3 regions of the Buttiauxella sp. BIGb0471 genome follow, and region 3 is predicted to be linked to each of the others. Evidence: predicted binding sites of a transcription regulator. Region 3 holds the regulator's gene; each other region holds the start of a gene.
The links. Region 3 encodes PurR, which represses purine synthesis genes. Its sites were predicted from a motif close to CANGCAAACGTTTGCNTG; they were not measured.
Positions count from the first base shown of each region.

Region 1: the regulator PurR is predicted to act here: its motif matches at 2,307-2,324, upstream of gcvT (glycine cleavage system aminomethyltransferase GcvT).
Region 2: the regulator PurR is predicted to act here: its motif matches at 2,499-2,516, upstream of raiA (ribosome-associated translation inhibitor RaiA).

Region 1 covers NZ_JANUEU010000003.1:311,001-316,313, reverse strand. Annotated here, with positions in the region: gene ubiH (2-octaprenyl-6-methoxyphenyl hydroxylase) at 1-770, shown strand, start outside; gene ubiI (FAD-dependent 2-octaprenylphenol hydroxylase) at 795-1,997, shown strand; gene gcvT (glycine cleavage system aminomethyltransferase GcvT) at 2,419-3,516, shown strand; gene gcvH (glycine cleavage system protein GcvH) at 3,539-3,928, shown strand; gene gcvP (aminomethyl-transferring glycine dehydrogenase) at 4,054-5,313, shown strand, end outside.
Region 2 covers NZ_JANUEU010000003.1:3,261-8,573, forward strand. Annotated here, with positions in the region: gene yfiH (purine nucleoside phosphorylase YfiH) at 1-495, opposite strand, end outside; gene rluD (23S rRNA pseudouridine(1911/1915/1917) synthase RluD) at 492-1,472, opposite strand; gene bamD (outer membrane protein assembly factor BamD) at 1,603-2,340, shown strand; gene raiA (ribosome-associated translation inhibitor RaiA) at 2,614-2,952, shown strand; Phe leader region at 3,057-3,183, shown strand; gene pheL (pheA operon leader peptide PheL) at 3,058-3,105, shown strand; gene pheA (bifunctional chorismate mutase/prephenate dehydratase) at 3,205-4,365, shown strand; gene M2371_RS10850 (SMP-30/gluconolactonase/LRE family protein) at 4,395-5,270, opposite strand.
Region 3 covers NZ_JANUEU010000001.1:951,725-957,037, reverse strand. Annotated here, with positions in the region: gene rnt (ribonuclease T) at 1-50, shown strand, start outside; gene M2371_RS04475 (Grx4 family monothiol glutaredoxin) at 113-457, opposite strand; gene M2371_RS04470 (C40 family peptidase) at 820-1,671, shown strand; gene sodB (superoxide dismutase [Fe]) at 1,849-2,430, shown strand; gene M2371_RS04460 (YnhF family membrane protein) at 2,470-2,559, opposite strand; gene purR (HTH-type transcriptional repressor PurR) at 2,856-3,881, shown strand; gene punR (DNA-binding transcriptional activator PunR) at 3,961-4,890, opposite strand; gene punC (purine nucleoside transporter PunC) at 5,006-5,313, shown strand, end outside.

The sequences.
Region 1 (5,313 bases), on a different contig from region 3:
CCCGTGAAACCGATAACGTCAGCGTTACGCTTGATAATGGCGAGCTGATCGAAGGCAAATTGCTGGTAGCCGCTGATGGTTCACGCTCACCACTGGCTGCGCAATGTGGCATGACCTGGCAGCAGCAGGATTACCAGCAAGTCGCGGTTATCGCCAACATCACCACATCGCAACCGCATAACGGGCGTGCGTTTGAGCGTTTCACCGAGCATGGCCCGTTGGCGATGTTACCGATGTCGAATGGGCGCTGTTCGCTGGTTTGGTGCCATCCGCGAGAAGCTCAGGCTGAAATCGCGCAGTGGAATGATGAGAAATTCTGCAATGAGCTGCAACGGGCCTTTGGCTGGCGGCTTGGGCGAATCACTCACGCTGGCGCGCGTTCGCAATATCCCCTCGCGTTGACTACCGTTTCGCAGCCGGTTTCGCACCGCGTTGCGCTGGTGGGCAATGCCGCGCAAACTCTGCATCCGATTGCCGGGCAGGGCTTTAACCTCGGCCTGCGCGATGTGATGTCACTGGCTGAAGATTTAGCGGCAGCACACGAAGCCTCTCAGGATCCTGGCAGTTATGCGGTGCTGGCCCAGTATCAGCAGCGACGCCAGGAAGATAAAAATGCCACCATTGGCGTGACCGATGGTTTAGTTCAGTTGTTCGCCAATCGTTGGGCACCGCTTGTTGTGGGGCGCAATCTTGGTTTGATGGCAATGGAACATTTAACTCCGGCACGTGATTTGCTGGCACAGCGTACTCTCGGTTGGGTTGCGCGTTAAAACAGGTTTTTAAGGAGAGTCAAATTGCAAAGCGTTGATGTGGCGATTGTTGGTGGTGGCATGGTCGGACTGGCAGTGGCCTGTGGTTTGCAAGGAAGTGGCTTACGTGTCGCGGTGCTTGAGAATCATCTCCCGCAGCCGCTGGCCGCAGATTCTGCGCCAGCTTTGCGTGTTTCGGCCATCAATGCCGCCAGTGAAAAACTGCTGACTCATCTTGGTGCCTGGCCGAAAATCATCGCCCAACGCGCGAGTTGCTATCACGGCATGGAAGTGTGGGACCAGGACAGTTTCGGGCATATTGCATTTGATGATAAATCCTTTGGATTTAGCCACCTGGGCCACATTATCGAAAACGCGGTGATTCACCATGCTTTATGGCAGCGTGCTGAACAGTGCAGCGATATCACATTGATGGCACCTGCCGAATTGCAACAAGTCGCATGGGGCGAAAACGAAGCGTTTATCACCCTTAAAGATGGCGCAATGCTCACTGCCCGCCTGGTGATTGGCGCGGATGGCGCAAACTCCTGGGTGCGTAAACAGGCTGATATCCCCCTGACATTTTGGGATTATCGCCACCACGCTCTGGTTGCCACCATTCGTACGAGTGAACCTCATCAGGCAGTGGCCCGCCAGGTGTTTCATGGCGAGGGTATTCTGGCATTTCTGCCGTTAAGCGACCCGCATTTATGCTCCATTGTCTGGTCGTTGCCGCCGCTGGAAGCCGAACGTTTGCAGCAGGCGAGTAGTGAAGAATTTAACCAGGCGCTCAGTGTGGCCTTCGATATGCGCCTGGGTTTGTGCAATGTTGAAAGCGAGCGTCAGGTGTTCCCATTGACGGGGCGTTATGCGCGTAATTTTGCCGCTCACCGTCTGGCGCTGGTGGGCGATGCTGCACATACAATTCATCCGCTGGCCGGGCAGGGCGTGAACCTGGGCTTTATGGACGCCGCTGAGTTGATTGATGAAGTGCGCCGTTTACACAGTCAGGGCAAAGATATCGGGCAGTATTTGTATCTGCGCCGCTATGAACGTAGCCGCAAACACAGTGCCGCAATGATGCTCGCTAGCATGCAGGGTTTCCGGGACTTGTTTGCAGGAACTCATCCGGCGAAGAAACTGCTACGCGATATTGGCCTGAAACTGGCTGACACATTGCCGGGCGTGAAACCCCAATTGGTTCGCCAGGCGATGGGCCTACACGATCTTCCAGATTGGTTAAGATAACTGCGTCACATTTCCCTTTCTTTTATTAGAAAGGGAAACGCCTCCCCTCATTTGAAAAATTCTAATCTCACCTCATATTTCGGATTACTTTTTCTCATCCCACGTTTTTCGCGATGTAGTGAATTTGTTTCTGAAATGGTAGTAAATGTTAGCTAACGCTAAATTCTGACTAAAACACTTCCTGTTTATGCGCGGTGCCTCGCATTTTTCCAGATGAATGCTCTGCATCATGTGCCTCTCATTTTGGTCATAAGCTAATGCAATGACCGTTCGTACCTTATGGTTTACTCCCTCATTCAATGGTAAGTTCAGGCAAAAGGTAACGTTTGCGTCGCTATCGGGATCGGTGGCGATGCTGGGTTTCGTCTGACGAAAAGAAAAGCGAACAGCGCTTTTCAACCAGATGGTTAAAGAGGAACAAATGACTCAAAAGACCCCTTTGTTTGAACAGCACAATCTCTGCGGCGCACGCATGGTGGATTTCCATGGCTGGATGATGCCATTGCACTATGGCTCGCAGATTGATGAGCACCACGCGGTGCGTAACGATGCCGGGATGTTTGATGTTTCCCACATGACCATCGTTGACCTGAAAGGCAGCCGTACCCGCGAATTCCTGCGTTACTTAGTGGCAAATGACGTTGCCAAACTCACCCAACCGGGTAAAGCCCTCTACACCGCAATGCTCAACGCCTCCGGCGGTGTTATCGATGACCTGATTATCTATTTCCAGACCGAAGACTATTTCCGCGTGGTGGTGAATTCCGCGACCCGGGAAAAAGACCTGGCCTGGATTAACCAACATGCCGAGCCGTTCTCAGTGTCCGTTACCGTGCGTGATGATCTGTCGCTGATTGCCGTTCAGGGGCCAAACGCGCAGGCAAAAGCCGCGCAGCTGTTTACCGCAGAACAACGTGCTGCTGTTGCTGGCATGAAGCCATTCTTCGGTGTGCAGGCGGGTGATTTGTTTATTGCTACAACCGGTTATACCGGCGAAGCAGGTTACGAAATCGCGATGCCTAACGAAAAAGCCGCTGAGTTTTGGGCGCAACTGGTCGAGATTGGCGTCAAACCTTGCGGGCTGGGCGCACGCGATACGCTGCGTCTTGAATCAGGCATGAACTTATACAGCCAGGAAATGGACGAAGGCGTTTCACCCCTTGCCGCCAATATGGGTTGGACTATTGCCTGGCAGCCTGAAGACCGCGATTTCATTGGTCGTGAAGCGCTTGAAGCCCAGCGTGAGAAAGGCACCGACCAACTCGTTGGTTTGATCATGACGGAAAAAGGCGTATTACGTAATGAGCTGCCTGTCCGTTTTACTGACGAATCAGGCAACATCCACGAGGGTGTCATTACCAGCGGAACCTTCTCGCCAACGCTCGGTTACAGCATTGCTCTGGCTCGCGTGCCGGCAGGCATTGGTGAAACCGCGATTGTGCAAATTCGTAACCGCGAAATGCCTGTGAAAGTAACCAAACCCATTTTTGTTCGCGGCGGTAAAGCTGTCGCGCAGTGATTTTGAAATCAGGAGAAAAACAATGAGCAATGTGCCAAACGAACTGAAATACAGCAAAGAGCACGAGTGGCTGCGCAAAGAATCTGATGGAACTTACACCGTAGGTATCACCGAGCACGCGCAAGAACTGCTGGGTGACATGGTGTTTGTAGATCTTCCAGAAGTGGGCACAACCGTAAGCACTGGCGATGACTGTGCCGTTGCTGAATCTGTAAAAGCCGCTTCTGATATTTACGCGCCAATCAGCGGTGAGATCATCGCAGTCAACACCGAGCTGAGCGACTCACCAGAGCTTATCAACAGCGAGCCGTACGCGGCAGGTTGGATCTTTAAGATCAAAGCAAGTGACGAGTCCGAACTGGATGGTTTGCTGGATGCGACTGCGTACGAAGCTTTGCTAGAAGACGAATAAATTTTATGTCCCCTCTCCTGGGGGAGAGGGTTAGGGTGAGGGCGTTAAACTAATCAACCCTCACCCCGGCCCTCTCCCTGAGGGAGAGGGGGAAACCGTTTAGTATGTTTCAGGAATCACCGCTCATGACCCAGTCTTTACGTCAGCTTGAAAACCACGAAGCGTTTATCGACCGCCACATTGGACCAGATGCACAGCAGCAACACGAAATGCTGGAGGCGGTGGGCGCTCGTTCGTTAAACGACTTAATCGCTTCGATCGTTCCGGCTGATATCCAGCTTGCCGAGCCACCACAGGTGGGTGAGGCTGCAACTGAATTCGCGGCCCTGGCTGAATTAAAGACCATTGCCAGCCGTAACAAGCGTTTCAAAACGTACATCGGCATGGGTTATACCGCGGTGCAAACTCCGCCGGTGATCCTGCGTAATATGCTGGAAAATCCAGGCTGGTATACCGCGTACACGCCGTATCAGCCGGAAGTCTCACAAGGCCGCCTTGAAGCACTGCTGAACTTCCAGCAAGTGACGCTGGACCTGACCGGTCTGGACATCGCTTCTGCATCCTTGCTGGACGAAGCGACTGCCGCAGCCGAAGCCATGGCTATGGCAAAGCGCGTCAGTAAACTGAAAAACGCCAACCGTTTCTTTGTTGCCGCCGACGTACATCCGCAAACGCTGGACGTGGTGCGTACCCGCGCTGAAACCTTCGGTTTTGACGTGATTGTCGACGATGCCGCGAAAGTGCTCGATCACCAGGATGTCTTCGGTGTGCTGCTGCAACAAGTGGGCACCACGGGTGAAGTGCATGATTACAGCGCTCTGATTACCGAACTGAAAAGCCGCAAAGTCATCGTGAGCGTTGCCGCTGATTTTATGACGCTGGTTCTGCTGACTGCACCTGGCAAACAAGGTGCTGACATCGTATTTGGTTCCGCGCAGCGTTTTGGCGTGCCAATGGGTTACGGTGGCCCGCATGCTGCATTCTTTGCCGCACGTGACGAATTCAAACGCTCTATGCCTGGCCGTATTATCGGCGTTTCCCGCGATGCCGCGGGCCGCACCGCGCTGCGCATGGCGATGCAAACTCGCGAGCAACATATTCGCCGCGAAAAAGCGAACTCCAACATTTGTACTTCCCAGGTTTTGCTGGCTAACATCGCCAGCCTGTATGCGGTGTTCCACGGCCCGGCTGGCCTGAAACGCGTTGCAGGGCGAATTCATCGCCTGACCGATATTCTGGCGGCTGGCCTGCAACAAAAAGGGCTGGTGCTGCGCCACAAACATTGGTTCGATACTCTGTGCGTTGAAGTCGCTGATAAAGCCGCTGTGCTGTCGCGTGCTGAAGCCAATGAAATCAACCTGCGCAGCGACATTCTCAATGCGGTG
Region 2 (5,313 bases), on a different contig from region 3:
GCCAACTTCAAATGCTTCAGGTCCGATAGCCGGGCCAAGCCACGCCATAATATTTTCTGGCACGTCTTTAAAACAAGCTACGGTTTCTTCAAGAACGCCTTCGCACAGGCCGCGCCATCCAGCATGAGCAGCCGCAACTTCCGTTCCGGCCTTATTACAGAATAGCACCGGCAGGCAATCAGCAGTCATTACCGCACAAACAGTATCTGGCGTTGAGCTGTATGAAGCATCAGCACGTTTGGACAGATAAGGTTCGCCAGTCAGTTTTAAGACATCTTTGCCGTGAACCTGCTCTAACCAAACAGGCTTAGAGGGCAACATTGCTGCGGCAAAGAAAAGGCGACGGTTTTCTTCGACATCATCCAGATTATCACCGCAGTGAGCCCCCAGATTAAGCGAGTCGTAAGGCGGCTGACTCACGCCGCCAATACGTGTCGAACTGCACGCCGCCACTCCTTGAGGAAGCGGCCAATGCGGGACGATCAATTTACTCATAGCCAGTCCAGTTGGTCCTTGTGGAGTTCTGTATCAACGCGCAACGCTTCAATTAACTCGACCATATCCTGAGGAATTGGCGCATGCCATTCCATCAACATACCGCTGATCGGGTGATGAAGGCGCAGCATTGTTGCGTGTAAAGCCTGCCTGTCAAACTTACGCAGCACGCTGACAAACTCTTCCGATGCACCTTTTGGTGGGCGCGGACGACCACCATAAAGCTGATCGCCAACCAACGGATGAGTGATATGCGACATGTGTACACGAATCTGGTGAGTACGGCCGGTTTCCAGACGCAGGCGCAGACGCGTATGAACACGGAAATGCTCCATGATTCGATAGTGTGTAACCGCAGGTTTACCCATTGGATGCACAGCCATATGTGTACGTTTGGTCGAATGGCGACTGATTGGCTCATCTACTGTGCCACCTGCCGTCATATGACCAATTGCGACCGCTTCATACTCACGCGTGATTTCGCGTAATTGCAAAGCCTCAACCAGGTGAGTTTGCGCCGGTACTGTTTTCGCCACCACCATCAAACCGGTGGTGTCTTTATCCAGACGATGCACAATGCCCGCACGCGGCACATCGGCAATCGGTGGATAATAATGCAGCAGTGCATTTAGTACGGTTCCGTCAGGATTACCCGCACCAGGATGCACAACGAAATCACGCGGCTTGTTAATCACCAGAATATCGTCATCTTCATAGACAATATTAAGCGGGATATCTTGTGGTTCCCAGCGCACATCCTCTTCGATTTCTGCATTGATTGTGACGCTCTCGCCACCCAATACTTTTTCTTTTGGCTTGTCGCTGATCGTGCCGTTGACCAGCACGCGTTGTTCAAGAATCCATTCTTTTATGCGCGATCGTGAATAATCAGGGAACAATTCGGCCAAAGCTTGATCTAAGCGTTGACCGAGTTGAGATTCGGACACTGTTGCGGTGAGTTGTACTAGTTGTGCCATAGACAGCTTCTTCGTTAACGTTGGGTTTTACGGCAATGCCGTTTAATATAGTGTGCTATTGTAGCTGGTCTTTATCGGGAGCTGGTACTGTGAGCCTCCCGGATAACATTCTGAGGAAAGTCAAAACGTCATGACGCGTATGAAATATCTGGTGGCAGCAGCCACGTTGAGCCTGGCTTTGGCTGGTTGCTCCAGTTCCAAGGATGAGGTTCCTGATAATCCACCTTCTGAGATCTATGCGACTGCCCAGCAAAAGTTGCAGGACGGTAACTTTAAAGCGGCGATAACGCAACTGGAAGCGCTGGATAACCGTTATCCGTTCGGGCCTTACTCACAGCAAGTGCAGTTAGATCTTATTTACGCTTACTATAAGAACGCTGATTTGCCGCTGGCTCAGGCTGCGATCGATCGCTTTATGCGTCTGAATCCTACCCATCCAAACATCGACTACGTACTTTACATGCGTGGTCTGACGGACATGGCGTTGGATGATAGCGCATTACAAGGTTTCTTCGGTGTAGATCGTTCAGACCGAGATCCTGCTCATGCTCGTGATGCTTTCAACGATTTCTCTAAACTGGTTCGTGGTTATCCGAACAGCCAGTATGTCACCGATGCCACCAAGCGTCTGGTGTTCCTGAAAGATCGTTTAGCGAAATATGAGCTTTCGGTGGCGCAATACTACACTAAACGCGGCGCGTGGGTTGCAGTAGTTAACCGTGTCGAGGGAATGTTGCGCGATTTCCCTGATACTCAGGCCACTCGTGATGGTATGAAGTTGATGGAAAATGCTTACCGCGAAATGCAAATGCCGGCTCAGGCCGATAAAGTTGCTAAAATTATCGCGGCTAATAGCAGCAAAGCCTGATTAGCTGATTTATAAAAACAAAATGGCAGCCCTGGTGGCTGCCATTTTTATTGCCTGAAACACCAAACTGAAACGGTTTAGCGTCAGGTCATCCCATCAAATATGGACGCTATTTCTTCGTTCCACAAGCTTTAAAAAACAGAGATCCTGTCCTGCCTCACAAAAAGGGTTTGCTGACAAAAAGTGACAAAATAGTGTGATTCACATCACACATTTTGACATTCAGAAAGGTATGCTGGAGTTACCAAGACGGGAAAGACAAGAGGTAACTTTATGACAATGAACATTACCAGCAAGCAAATGGAAATCACCCCAGCTATTCGTCAGCACGTCGCAGACCGTCTCACTAAACTGGACAAGTGGCAAACTCATCTAATTAATCCACACATTGTTTTGTCCAAAGAACCGAAAGGATTTGTGGCTGATGCCACCATTAATACGCCAAACGGCCAGCTCGTAGCGAGCGCTAAACACGATGATATGTATACGGCTATCAACGATTTGATTAACAAACTGGAGCGGCAGTTGAATAAAGTGCAACACAAAGGTGAAGCGCGTCGCACAGCAGGCTCAGTGAAAGACGTTGCTATCGCGGAAATTGAAGAAGAGTAAATTTTAGCTTTATCAATCATACCAACGCGCCTCCGGGCGCGTTTTTTATTGACAGAGCGAAAACAGACCGGGTACCTTACTTGTACGACTTATCAGGAACCGCCCATGAAATTATTTCCGTTTTTCTTCGCATTCTTTTTTACCTTCCCCTGAATGGGAGGCAATTCGTCGTGTGATAAAGAATGCGAAGACGAACAAACAGGCCTCCCCCAGCGGGGAGGCCTTTTTTATGGAATTTAAAAAGGTAGCGTTATGAGTGAGACAAGCCCATTGCTGGGACTACGCGATAAAATCAGTGCACTGGATGTAAAACTGCTGGCTTTGCTGGCAGAACGTCGCTTGTTGGCTGTAGAAGTCGGAAAGGCCAAACTTGCAACTCATCGCCCAGTGCGTGATATCGATCGTGAGCGAGATTTGCTGGAGCGCCTGATTACTCTGGGTAAAACGCATAATCTGGACGCCCATTACATCACTCGTCTGTTTCAGCTCATCATTGAAGACTCAGTCCTGACACAGCAAACGCTATTGCAGCAGCATCTTAATAAAACTAATCCGCAATCAGCTCGAATCGCGTTCCTCGGCCCAAAAGGTTCTTACTCGCACCTTGCCGCTCGTCAGTATGCCGCTCGTCACTTTGAACAGTTTATTGAAAGTGGCTGCGCTAAGTTCCATGACATCTTCAACCAGGTTGAAACGGGCCAGGCCGATTACGCCGTCGTACCGCTAGAAAACACCAGTTCAGGTGCCATCAATGATGTGTACGATTTATTACAGCACACCAGTTTGTCTATCGTTGCTGAAATGACCGTGCCAATCGACCACTGCGTGTTAGTCAAAGGTACTACCGATTTAGACACTATTCAGACGGTATACAGCCATCCGCAACCTTTCCAGCAATGTAGCCAGTTCATCAACCGTTATCCAAACTGGAAAATTGAGTATTGCGAAAGCACCTCCGCTGCAATGGAAAAAGTCGCGCAGGCAGACTCACCACATGTTGCAGCGCTAGGCAGCGAAGCCGGCGGTGCGCTTTATGGCTTACAAGTTCTTGAACGCAACCTGGCAAACCAGACACAGAACATTACCCGTTTCATTGTGTTGGCACGCAAAGCAGTAGAAGTGACCGACCAGGTCCCTGCCAAAACGACCTTGCTGATCGCTACCGGTCAACAAGCCGGTGCTCTTGTAGAAGCGCTGCTGGTTCTGCGTAATCACAATCTGATTATGACGAAACTGGAATCTCGCCCGATTAACGGCAATCCGTGGGAAGAGATGTTTTATCTGGATGTTCAGGCAAACCTGAACGATGAAACGATGCGTAAAGCTCTGCGCGAACTGGGTGAAATCACTCGCTCCATGAAAGTGCTCGGCTGCTACCCAAGCGAAAACGTAGTTCCAGTCGATCCGGCATAACACTGGCAGTAAGCCAGCGCCATGCTGGCTTACTGTGTCTGTTTAAACTTCAGTTTGGGCATTCCCGCAACCGCGACGCCGAGCATAAAAATCGCCCCAGATAATGGCTTCGCAGCAACTTCTGCATCATCCATGTTTTCTCGCGTCGTTGTGATAAACAACGTTTTCATATCATCGCCGCCAAAGCACACCATTGTCGGGCATCGCACCGGTAACCGGTATTCTTCAAGTATTTCACCCGTTTGCGATAAACGGGCAATCCGATAGCCATCAAACAATGCTGTCCAGTAGCAGCCTTCCACGTCAATTGCGGCGCCGTCAGGAATGCCTTGCCCTGGCTCGAAACGCTTAAACACTTCGCGTTTGCCCGGTTCACCTTGCTCATTTAAAGGGGTTCGGTAAATCACTCGATTTGGCGTATCGGAGGTAAACATCCATTTTTTATCTTCACTAAACGCTAAACCGTTAGCACCGTGAATATCATGTTGGATGACATGCGGCGTCAGATCATTGTCCACGCGGCACAGTAACGCACCGTTGTAATCGCCCGGCCCCCAAAATGTTCCGGCGTAAAAACGCCCCTCTCTGTCAGTTCCACCATCATTGAAACGAGCCAAAGCCGGATTATTGGGATTATCACAAACTTTACGAGTGATAAGCCCAGTGCGATTGGTGAGATAAATTCCACTTCGCAGCGCAACAATAAAACCGCCCGTTTCGCATAAAGCAAAACAGCCGACTTCCTCTGAAAATTGGATTACATCGTGTTTTTTGCTTTCGACGTTATAGCGATGAATTTCATTTTCGAGAATGTCTGTCCAGTAGAGGCAATTTTCTTCTGCACTCCATGTCGGGCATTCAGGTAAGTGGCCGGTGTAATCGAACAGAACCTGCGGCTGTGCCATTTCTCTATCCTTTTGCCAATAAAAAAAGCCAACGAGTTTCCCC
Region 3 (5,313 bases):
AACGCTTAGGTGGATGGCCTCTTCCGCTTCCGGCAGAACCTGAATCGTAAGCATAAAAAAAGCGACCCAAACCGGTCGCTTTTTTATTAGCACAAAACACATGAGCAAATAATTACTCTGCGTCTGGCTCTTCAGATTTATGCTTCGCTGCGGTCTCTTTAATCAGAGATTGCAACTCACCACGCTGATACATTTCGATGATGATGTCGCAGCCGCCAACCAGCTCGCCATCAACCCACAGCTGCGGGAAAGTCGGCCAGTTTGCGTATTTTGGCAGCTCAGCACGGATGTCTGGGTTCTGTAAAATATCAACGTATGCAAAACGCTCGCCACAGGCAGACAGCGCCTGCACAGCCTGGGCAGAGAAACCACAGCTAGGCAGTTTCGGAGAACCTTTCATATAAAGAAGAATTGGGTTCTCGGTGATCTGTTGTTGGATTTTTTCAATAGTGCTCATTGCTTGCTTCCTCAAACCAAGTACTGGCATTAGCCTGCCATTGTAGCGATTGACACCCTCTCCAGAAAACACCATTTTTTACAGGGTTTTTCTGTGCTGCGCGATGGAGGGACAACATGCATCAAGAATAACACTTTTCCCGCGGCTGCAAATCAGGAAATAACTATAAGCACGATCAATAAATAGCCTCACAACCATTAGTTTGGTCATTTTTTTTGCGTTCGGTAACGAAACAGGAAGAGGAATCGAAAAAGGTTATTAACTTTATTGCGCCTTATGGATTAGAATCGGCGGGTTTCGCAAAATCATACACGGGCATGATGGTATTTATCATGCATTTATTTTAACCAGGGGAATGTCGAGTGGCGCGGATAACAAAAACATCTATCACGCTCTGTGCTCTGCTATTTACCTTGCCGTATATACCATTGACGCAGGCGTCTGAACACGCTCGTCCCGTGGTCGCGCAAAAGGCGCACGTTGTGAAATCCACAACGAAGAGCACAGAAAAGAGCAGTAAGAGTAAACAGAAAACCACTACCGCCAGCAAGAAAAGCACCACCACCAGGACCGCAAGCAAGAAAAAAGAAACCGCTGCCGCGAAAAGTAAAACCGCTAAAAATGCCAGCAGCACCAAAACCAAGAGTCTTGCCAAAACCGACCGCAAAAAATCCTCTCAGCTCGCAAAAGTCCAGCCTGTTACTTTCACCGAAAAATGCAGTAAACCTCGCAAAGGTTACAAAACGCGTTGTGTGAAAGTTAAAGCAGAACATCCAACGACTATTGCTCAGGCGCATAAAGTCCGCGTGCAAAAAGCACAAAAAACGGCAATGAATAAATTGATGGGCCAGATTGGCAAACCGTATCGCTGGGGAGGCACGTCGCCAAATACCGGCTTCGATTGCAGTGGTCTGGTTTACTACGCTTATAAAGATCTGGTGAAATTCCGCATTCCGCGCACCGCGAACGAGATGTATCATCTGCGTGATGCTTCTTCAGTAGACCGTGGCGAACTGGAAACAGGCGATCTGGTCTTCTTCCGCACCCGTGGTCGCGGCACCGCTGATCACGTTGGCGTGTATGTTGGAAATGGCAAATTCATCCAGTCACCTCGCACGGGTCGCGATATTCAAATCACGTCTTTAAGTGAAGATTACTGGCAGCGCCATTATGTGGGTGCCAAACGCGTTATGACCTCAAAAACCATTCGCTAATCCCTCTTCGTAAAAACTCGCACTTGCCCATAAACGGGTGAGTGCGTTTCTCTTTTGCTTTTCCTTTCAATTTGTTAACCTAAACCCGCACTAAAAGTGTTTATTTAACAATAGATACCCTAACTCATTTGAGTCAACGATGCGGCTCGAAGAATGACGGGTAATAAGGAGTTTGCAATGTCGTTCGAATTACCTGCACTACCATATGCGAAAGATGCTTTAGCCCCACACATCTCTGCCGAAACGCTGGAATACCATTACGGTAAGCACCATCAAGCCTACGTCACTAACCTGAACAATCTGGTTAAGGGCACCGCGCTTGAAGGTAAAACTCTGGAAGAGATCGTTCGTACTTCAGACGGCGGCGTATTCAACAACGCAGCACAGGTGTGGAACCACACATTCTACTGGAATTGCCTGGCACCAAACGCAGGTGGCGAGCCAACAGGCGCACTGCTGGAAGCCATCAATAAATCTTTCGGTAGCTTTGCTGAGTTCAAACAGCAGTTTACCGACGCGGCTATCAAAAACTTTGGCGCGGGTTGGACCTGGCTGGTTAAGCAAGAAGATGGCGCATTAGCTATCGTTTCAACGTCTAATGCCGGCACCCCGCTGACCACTGCGGCAAAACCGCTGTTGACGGTAGACGTATGGGAACATGCTTACTACATCGACTACCGTAATGCTCGTGCAGGCTACCTTGAGCATTTCTGGGCGCTGGTAAACTGGGAATTTGTTGCGAAGAATCTGGCAGCGTAATACCTAAATGATATGGGCCGCGATTGCGGCCCATTTTAATCAGTGCAGTACGGCGGTTAGCGCGCCACATACGATCAGTGCCAGAACAATAACCGTTGTGGTGATTGAAAATTTCAAATCTGTACTCATCAATAAACTCCTTTTAATTACCTTACAATCGGTGTGTCAGAGTGATTTTCCCACAACCAGAAATAAAAATCCTCCTGGTTTTAACCTGATATCGCTTTTCCCTCTTCCACTTTTCTTCCGGATAGGCCAAAATCCCTCGCTAATTTATTGCGTACCATCAATTCTATGCCCTCCTTCCGTTTTATGTCGCAATCCCGGCATACCCGCAACCCAAACGTTGCCTCAGGAGTCAGTGTACGCAAACGTTTAACATATTAGTTATCAGGAGTTTACGATATGGCCTGGAGTGAAATTTAATGGCGACAATCAAGGACGTGGCGAAGCGCGCAAACGTTTCCACTACAACCGTATCACATGTGATTAACAAAACTCGCTTTGTGGCGGAAGAGACTCGCAATGCGGTCTGGGCGGCAATCAAAGAATTGCACTATTCACCCAGTGCCGTCGCACGCAGTCTTAAAGTTAATCACACCAAAACGATTGGTCTGCTTGCCACTTCCAGCGAAGCCCCTTATTTCGCCGAGATCATCGAAGCCGTGGAAAATAGCTGCTTTGAAAAAGGCTATACCCTGATTCTGGGCAATGCGCACAACAACTTTGAAAAACAGCGCGCTTATTTATCAATGATGGCGCAAAAGCGCGTCGATGGTCTGCTGGTGATGTGTTCTGAGTATCCGGAATCACTGCTGACCATGCTCGAAGAATATCGCCATATCCCAATGGTGGTGATGGACTGGGGCGAAGCTCGCGCAGACTTCACCGACTCTGTGGTCGATAACGCGTTCCACGGCGGTTATCTGGCCGGGCGTTATTTGATTGAACGTGGCCACCGTGAAATTGGCGCCATTCCGGGCCAAATGGAACGTAACACCGGCGGCGGTCGTCATGCAGGCTTTATGAAAGCGCTGGAAGAAGCCGGTATCGCCATTCCAGAAAACTGGATTGTTCAGGGCGACTTTGAGCCAGAGTCTGGCTACCGTGCGATGCAGCAGATCCTCGGCCAGTCTCATCGTCCAACGGCAGTATTCTGTGGCGGGGATATTATGGCAATGGGCGCGATTTGTGCCGCTGATGAAATGGGTCTGCGTGTGCCGCAGGATATTTCAATTATTGGCTACGATAACGTGCGTAACGCCCGTTTCTTCTCGCCAGCCCTGACCACCATTCACCAGCCAAAAGATTCGTTGGGTGAAACGGCGTTTAACATGTTGCTGGACAGAATCGTCAACAAACGCGAAGAGTCGCAGTCCATTGAAGTGCATCCGCGCCTGATTGAACGCCGCTCCGTAGCCGACGGCCCGTTCCGCGATTACCGCCGCTAAAATAGCGTAGGTCGTACAGCAGCGTCATCCGACAGTTCTGACGTAAATGGTGGATGACGCCTACGGCTTATCCACCCTACTAACTCTGTGAATCAGCGCTGTCAGGCTCCTGCAACCACTCCTGATTCATCGTCTCACTATCTCCCAGATAATCTAATAACCAGGCTAGCGCGGGTGACGCATCATTTTGCTTCCACGTCAGGCAACACGCGGCATCCGGGAATGGGTTATCCAGCGTCAGCTCGCACCATTTACCAGAATCTACCCACGGTCTGGCGATATGCAATGGCACCATACCGATACACAAACCTGCACTCAGGCAATCGGAACCCGACTCCCAGTCTGGCACCACTACACGCCGCTGGTTATCCAGCAGCCAGGTAATACGTTTTGGTAAGGAACGCGAGGTATCTTCCAGAACCAGCGACGGCCAGGCACGTAAGTCGTCATCACTTAATGTACCGCCTTGTACCGCCAGGGGATGATTTGCAGCCACCACGCAACGCCAGCTCAGTGTCCCCATGTCCCGGAAGGCAAAACGCCCACCGACAGGAATGGCCTGCGTTGCGCCAATCGCAACTTCAACGCGCCCATCCGCCAGCGCGTCCCACACACCGTTAAACACTTCCTGATAAATATGCAGCTCGATATCCGGGAAATGACGGTAGAAATCCAACACCAGCTGGCGCGTGCGCTCCGGTTTTACAATATTATCGACCGCAATCGCCAGGTGTCCGCGCCATCCATTTGCGATCTGCTGGCACTGCTGCCGTGTCGTCATCATTTTTTTGATAACAGAGCGCCCTTCCTTCAAAAAAAAGACGCCTGCGGGGGTTAATTCGACATCACGATGACGGCGTTCAAACAGTGGAACTGCCAACCACTCTTCCAATTGCCGTACCGTATAGCTGATGGCAGACGGAACGCGGTGCAACTCTTGTGCGGCACCGCTGAAACTGCCATTGCGCGCCACCGCATCTATCACTTCCAGCGAATATTCAGACCACATTTTTCTGCTCACAAATTTTTTGAACGCAATAGACAAATATTAGCGTTTCACAAGCGTAATTGCACTCCGTACACTCTCGCGGCAATCAACCTGCAAGATAAATCAAGAGAAAAACATGCAACCATCAAAAGGATTTCTTATCTGGCTGGCCGGATTAAGTGTGCTGGGGTTCCTCGCCACAGACATGTATCTGCCTGCTTTCGCGGCTATTCAGCAAGATTTACAGACCGATGCTTCCGCGGTGAGCGCAAGCCTGAGTTTGTTCCTTGCTGGATTTGCGTTCGCCCAGTTAATGTGGGGGCCGCTGTCTGACCATTTCGGCCGCAAACCTGTGTTACTGGCCGGGTTGAGTATGTTTGCCATCGGTTGTATCGGCATGTTGTGGGTCGAAAGCGCCACCGCGCTGCTGGTCCTGCGCTTTGT